2 linked regions of the Tsuneonella mangrovi genome follow. The protein of the gene in region 2 binds, or shares a complex with, the protein of the main gene of each other region. Links are inferred from orthologs where the notes say so. Each region holds a gene or a part of one and is shown on either strand. Other genes may lie near its edges.

Region 1 (3,143 bases), 330 kb from region 2 along the record:
GTCTATTCGGCAACCAAGGCCGGCGTGCGCAGCCTGACCGAATCGCTCGACGCCGAATGGGCCGAATTCGGTATCAACGTGCGCAGCCTGTGCCCCGGGTTCATCGACACCCCGTTGATCGACAAGACTCCGAACCAGTCGACCAACGAAGCGATCCGCGATCGAGTGAAGGCCGCCGGACTCGAGATTACCCCGCCGCTCGCCGTCGCCCAGGCTGAATGGGACGCGGTGCATGGGGAAAGGCTGCACACGCTGGTCAACTCGACCGCCCGGCAACTGGCGTTCGGCACCCGCTGGATGCCCGGCCGAGTACGCAAGCGTGCGCGCGGAATGGCCCGCCCGCTGGGGGTCTAGGCTCCGTCAGACCATCGCGTCGATCGCAGTTGCCATATCGGCATCGCGCTGGCTCAGCCCGCCCGCGTCGTGCGTAGTCAAATTAATCTCGACCCGGTTGTAGACGTTGAACCATTCCGGGTGATGGTCGGCTTTCTCGGCTAGCAGCGCAACCCGCGCCATGAAACCCCACGCCGCATTGAAGTCGGCGAACACGAACGTCCGCTCGATCGCCTTGCCCTCGCGCGCCAACGACCAATAGGGGTGCGCCGCCAACAGGCTGGTGCGTTCGCTCTCGGTCAGTTCGGCGATTGCCATAGTGCGCTCATTTCTACTTATCTTGTCGGTCTTGCACCTTTCGCCTAACCCGCATGTCGATGCAAGCGACGGGACTTACCGCATGGGAGTTGTTTTGCCGCAGGGGCGACCGGCTCCTGTTCGGCTCGCTCGACCTGTGGCTGGACAAAGGTGCCGCCTTGCATCTGGTCGGCCCCAATGGTGTTGGCAAGAGCAGTCTGCTGCAAATCCTCGCAGGCCTGCGCAAACCATCTTTCGCGCCCGAGCTGAGCAAGGTTTGCGACGGCTACGGCATTGTGAACTGGCAGGGCACCGTCGGCCTGCTGAACGAGCGTCATGCGCTCGATCCGGAATTGCCTCTCGGACAGGCGCTCTCGTTCTGGTCAAAGCTGGATGGCTGCACGACCGACATTGCTACAACGGGTTTGGCGGGTCTCGAGGATGTTCCGGTACGATATCTGTCTACCGGTCAAAAAAAACGAGCAGCACTAGCGCGCCTGCTGGGGCAAGGCGCGGACCATTGGCTGCTCGACGAACCGCTCAACGGGCTGGATAGCGCGGGTGTCGAATTGGTCGAGCACATCATCGCCGAGCGAAGGAAGTCAGGTGGTGTGGTTGTGGTCGCTTCGCACCAGCCGATCACTCTGCCAGACTGTCAGACAATCGATCTCAGGGACCATCCCTGGTGATTGTCCTCGCTCGTTTGCTGCGCCGCGACCTGGCACTGTTGCTCGGCAACGGGCGCGGCGGGCCGTTGCTGCCAGTGCTGTTCTTCGTGGCGGTGGCGATACTGTTCCCGTTCGCGGTCGGCCCCGATGCGCCTCTGCTCGCGCGGACCGGCGGCGGCGTGCTGTGGATCGCGGCATTGCTTGCCAGCATCCTGCCGATCGACCGGTTGGTGGCCCTCGACGTCGAGTCCGGGGTGTTCGACCAGCTCGCGCTGCGCGGCGTATCGGAAGAGCTTGCAATGGTGTCGCGCCTGCTGGCGCACTGGCTCAGCTTCGGGCCGCTGTTGCTGCTTGCCACGCTGATCGCGGCGGCGCTGCTGGGATTGGACAGCACGACGCTGGTCACGCTGCTGCTGGGCCTTCTCGCCGGTACCCCGGGGCTGGCTGCTGTCGGTCTAGTGATCGCTGCGCTGACCACTGCGGTGCGCGGCGGAGCAGCACTTGGCGGGTTGCTGCTGGTGCCGCTCGGCGTTCCGATCCTGATTTTCGGTGCCGGTGCCCTCGCGAGGCCCGATGGCACGGCGCTCGCGCTATGCGCCGCAATCAGCCTTGCGCTGTGCGCGATCGCCCCGTTTGCGGCAGCAGCCGCAATCCGCGCGGGCCGGGAAAGCTAACTATTCCAAAGCACTAGATGCTGCGATTGCAGCACGCCCGAATGAGGCGCATGGTGCCCGAAAAATAAGGGGGTGCCACACCATGAACCAACTCAGTTTCGACAATCCGGTATTCGCGACATACGCCGTATCGGCCTCGCTGATGATCCTGCTTGCGGTTGCAACCGCATGGATCACGGTGGTCCAGATGATGCGCGTCAAGGGCGGTTTCCGTGCGCCAGAGGACATGAAGAAGACGCCGCTCAACCCGACACCCGCCGCCGACCAGACCGCGCCCAAAGAACCGGTCGAGCGCTTTCGCCGGATCATGCAGAACCACCTCGAGAACATCCCGTTCTTCATCGTTATCGGACTGTTGTTCGTGCTGACCGGTCCCTCACCCGCGCTCGCGCACTGGCTGTTCTACGGCTACGTGGTGTCGCGCGTCCTGCACTTCCTCGCCTATTCGACCGCGCAAATCCATGAAGTCCGCGCGACGTTCTGGACTATCGGGTCGGTGATCATCATCGCGATGTGCGTGATGGTGATGCAGGCGGGATGGGCTGCTGCGGGGTAGCCGCCGGACCTCAGTTGTAAGGCGGCTTGTCCAGTCCCTTGGGGCTGAGCGTGAAGATCTCGCAGCCGTCTTCGGTGATGCCGATCGAATGCTCGAACTGCGCCGATAGGCTCTTGTCGCGGGTCACCGCGGTCCACCCGTCGCTCAGCAACTTCACCCACGGCTTGCCGAGGTTGATCATCGGCTCGATGGTCATGAACATGCCGGGACGCAGCTCCGGCCCTGTCCCAGCCTTCGCAGCGTGAACCACTTCGGGCGCATCGTGGAACAACCGCCCGAGGCCGTGTCCGCAGAACTCGCGAACCACGCCGTAGCGGTGCTTTTCAGCATGTGCCTGGATCGCCGCGCCGATATCGCCCAGCCGCGCGCCGGGCTTCACCTGCTCGATCCCGATCATCAGGCATTCGTGAGTAACATCGACCAACCGCCTGGCCTTAAGCGGCACGTCGCCAACGAGGTACATCCGGCTGGTATCGCCGTGCCACCCGTCGAGGAGCGGAGTGACGTCGATGTTGACGATGTCCCCGTCCTTGAGCTGCTTGTCGCTGGGGATGCCGTGGCACACCACATGATTGATCGAGATGCAGCACGAATGGGTAAACCCGCGATAGCCGA
Region 2 (2,912 bases):
CGACGTATCCGAAGTCGATGCGCTGGTTGCCCGCATTCCCGAGCGCCTGAAGCGGATCTGGAACGAGAGCGAAGCAAGCGGCACCCCGTCGGATGTCGTGGCCGATCGCATGGCGCAGGAACGCATCGGCCGCTAGGCTTTGGCCAGGAGGGACAAACGTCCCCCTTGTGGCGCGCCGCCGGTCCTGCCAAAGCGAACCCGTCCGAGGAATATACCGCTTTCGATGCACGGCTTTGCCAATCCCACGCGTTTCCTGTCGATCGCCCGGCCGCTGACTCCGGTGCTGCTGGTGTTCGGGTTGCTGATCGCGGGCGGGGCGCTCGTCTTCGGCCTGTTCTACGCTCCTGCCGAGCAGCTGCAGGGCCAGACCGTGCGGATCCTGTTTATCCACGTCCCGACTGCATGGCTGGGCATGGGTGGATGGACGGTGATCGCGGCGGCGAGCATTTCGGAGATCGTCTGGCGGCACCCGCTCGCGGCAATCGCAGGCCGCGCGGCGGCGGTGCCAGGCGCGGTGTTTACCGCCGTGTGCCTGATCACCGGATCGCTCTGGGGCCGCCCGGCGTGGGGCACCTGGTGGGTGTGGGACGGGCGCTTGACGTCGATGCTGGTGCTGCTGTTCCTCTATTTCGGGTATATCGCATTGGCCGAGGCGACCGCGCGCGAAGGCGTTTCGAGCCGGATCCCGGCAATTTTCGGCATCGTCGGCATCGTCAACATCCCGGTGATCCACTACTCGGTAATCTGGTGGTATTCGATCCACCAGCCGCCGAGCCTCAGCATGGGCAGTTCCGCCATGGCGCCGGTGTTCATGTGGCCGCTGCTGGTCTCGACGCTGGGATTTTCGCTGATTTTCGGAGCGATCGTGCTGATGCGGATGCGTACGTTGCTGGCCGATGCCCAGGCCGAGGCGCGGCTGCGGCGCAAGGCTCTCGACAGCGAACGCGCACCGGCGCAAGGGGAGGCTTGATGCGCGCGGGACTCGACCCCTGGCCTTTCGTGATCGCTGCCTACGCGGTGGCGGTTGGGGCGACATTGCTGCTTGTTTGGCTCAGCTGGCGTGCGATGCGCCGGGCCGAACGGCGGCGCGAGGAGATACGGCGCAAGTGAGCGACGACACCACATCCCATTCGATGCACCAACCCAAGCACCAGCGCCTGGCGCTGGTCGTGATTGCGGTTGTCGTGCTGATCGCAGCATCGCTGATCGCCACCTGGGCGCTGCGCGGCGAGGCGAGCCTGTTCTACGTGCCGAGCCAGCTGGTCTCCGATCCGCCGGCCCCGGGCCGCGCGGTCCGGCTGGGCGGGATGGTCGAGCAAGGGTCGGTCGTCACCAGGCCCGACGGCGTGACGATCGATTTCGTGGTGGGCGATGGCAAGGCCCGTGTACCGGTGGAATACAGCGGCATCGTGCCCGACCTGTTCAAGGAAGGTTCGGGCGTCGTGGCGGACGGGCGGATGCAGGCCAACGGCGTGTTCAAGGCCGATACTTTGCTCGCCAAGCACGACGAGAACTACGTCCCGCGCGAATTGCAGGACATGACCGCGGCGCAAAAGCAGGCCGTGGTCGAAGACACTACCAAATGAGGTCTTGCGCCCTGTGATTGCCGAACTCGGCCTTGCGGCTTTGTGGCTGGCGGCGGCGCTGGCGGGGCTGCAGCTGGCAGCCGGCGCGCTGTCGCTGCGTACCGAGGCCGGCGACGATAGCGACCTCGGCAGCGTGGTTCGCCCGGCGGCGGTGGTCCAGGGCATATTGTGCGTGTTCGCGTTCACGATGCTGCTATGGCTGTTTGCCCGCACCGACCTGTCGGTGAAGCTGGTCGCGGAAAATTCACACTCGATGAAGCCGATGCTGTTCAAGGTCGCTGCCGCATGGGGCAACCACGAAGGATCGATGCTGCTGTGGGTCACGGTGATGTCGATCGCCGGGGCACTGATCGCGCTGATCGAGCGGCGCTTGCCCGAGCGCACGATGCGCGCGACGCTCGCTGCGCAGGCATTCGTCGGGCTCGGCTTCTACGCCTTCCTGCTGTTCAGCTCGAACCCGTTCGAGCGGCTCAACCCGCCCGCGCTTGAAGGCCTCGGGCTCAACCCGCTGCTGCAGGACATCGGCCTCGCGTTCCATCCGCCGACGCTTTATTTCGGTTACGTCGGGCTGTCGGTGGCGTTCAGCTTTGCGGTCGGGGCATTGCTGACCCGCGAAGTGACCCCGGCCTTTGCCCGCGCGATGCGCCCGTGGGTGCTGGGGGCGTGGATATTCCTGACCGTGGGCATCACCGCCGGCTCCTACTGGGCCTATTACGAACTCGGCTGGGGCGGCTGGTGGTTCTGGGACCCGGTCGAGAACGCCTCGCTGATGCCGTGGCTCGCGGCGACCGCGCTGCTCCATTCGGCGAGCGTGCTCGCGGCACGCGATGCCCTGCGTGCCTGGACCATCATGCTCGGCGTGATCGCCTTCTCGATGAGCATGATCGGCACGTTCTTGGTGCGTTCGGGCATCCTCACCAGTGTCCATGCGTTCGCGGTCGATCCCGAACGCGGCACTTTCATCCTCGCGCTGCTGGCGATCTACATCGGCGGCGCGCTGCTGGTGTTCGCCTTGCGCGCGGGCAGCGTCAGCGAAGGCCAGCGGTTTGCGCTGGTCAGCCGCGAAGGTGCGCTGGTGGTCAACAACGTGATGCTCTCGGCGATCCTCGGCGTTGTCCTGCTTGGCACGCTCTACCCATTGCTGACCGAAGCGATGGGCGTGCGGGTTTCGGTCGGCCCGCCCTACTTCGATCCGGTTTCGGCGATCTTCGCGTTGCCGATGCTTGTGGTGATGGCGGTCGGGCCGCTGCTGCGTTGGCGAAGCGACCGGCTGGGCCGGGTCCGCTGGCAGCTGGCGGTGATCGGCACGGTCGCGCTGGCGGCGGC

What was found. The genes of interacting proteins can lie anywhere in the genome.
Region 1: the proteins of ccmE (region 2) and CJO11_RS04180 are in contact, whole or in part, in a solved structure (PDB 8CE8), measured with the Escherichia coli proteins. The link is inferred for Tsuneonella mangrovi from one-to-one orthologs.

What each region holds. Positions count from the first base shown.
Region 1 is NZ_CP022889.1:841,481-844,623, forward strand. The notes cover bases 197-3,143. They hold CJO11_RS04180 (heme exporter protein CcmB), read left to right. Parts: upstream 197-1,315; coding sequence 1,316-1,972; downstream 1,973-3,143. Other genes in these bases: CJO11_RS04165 (SDR family oxidoreductase), read left to right, coding at 197-354; CJO11_RS04170 (4a-hydroxytetrahydrobiopterin dehydratase), read right to left, coding at 361-651; ccmA (heme ABC exporter ATP-binding protein CcmA), read left to right, coding at 705-1,319; CJO11_RS04185 (MAPEG family protein), read left to right, coding at 2,055-2,528; map (type I methionyl aminopeptidase), read right to left, coding at 2,539-3,143. Outside these bases: more of CJO11_RS04165, read left to right, coding at 1-196. UniProt on the Escherichia coli protein: Required for the export of heme to the periplasm for the biogenesis of c-type cytochromes.
Region 2 is NZ_CP022889.1:1,168,993-1,171,904, reverse strand. Bases 172-2,859 are described here. They hold ccmE (cytochrome c maturation protein CcmE), read left to right. Parts: upstream 172-1,133; coding sequence 1,134-1,586; downstream 1,587-2,859. Other genes in these bases: CJO11_RS05795 (heme lyase CcmF/NrfE family subunit), read left to right, coding at 1,600-2,859; CJO11_RS13175 (heme exporter protein CcmD), read left to right, coding at 970-1,110; ccmC (heme ABC transporter permease CcmC), read left to right, coding at 224-970. In the rest of the region: CJO11_RS05810 (Leu/Phe/Val dehydrogenase), read left to right, coding at 1-136; more of CJO11_RS05795, read left to right, coding at 2,860-2,912. UniProt on the Escherichia coli protein: Heme chaperone required for the biogenesis of c-type cytochromes. Transiently binds heme delivered by CcmC and transfers the heme to apo-cytochromes in a process facilitated by CcmF and CcmH.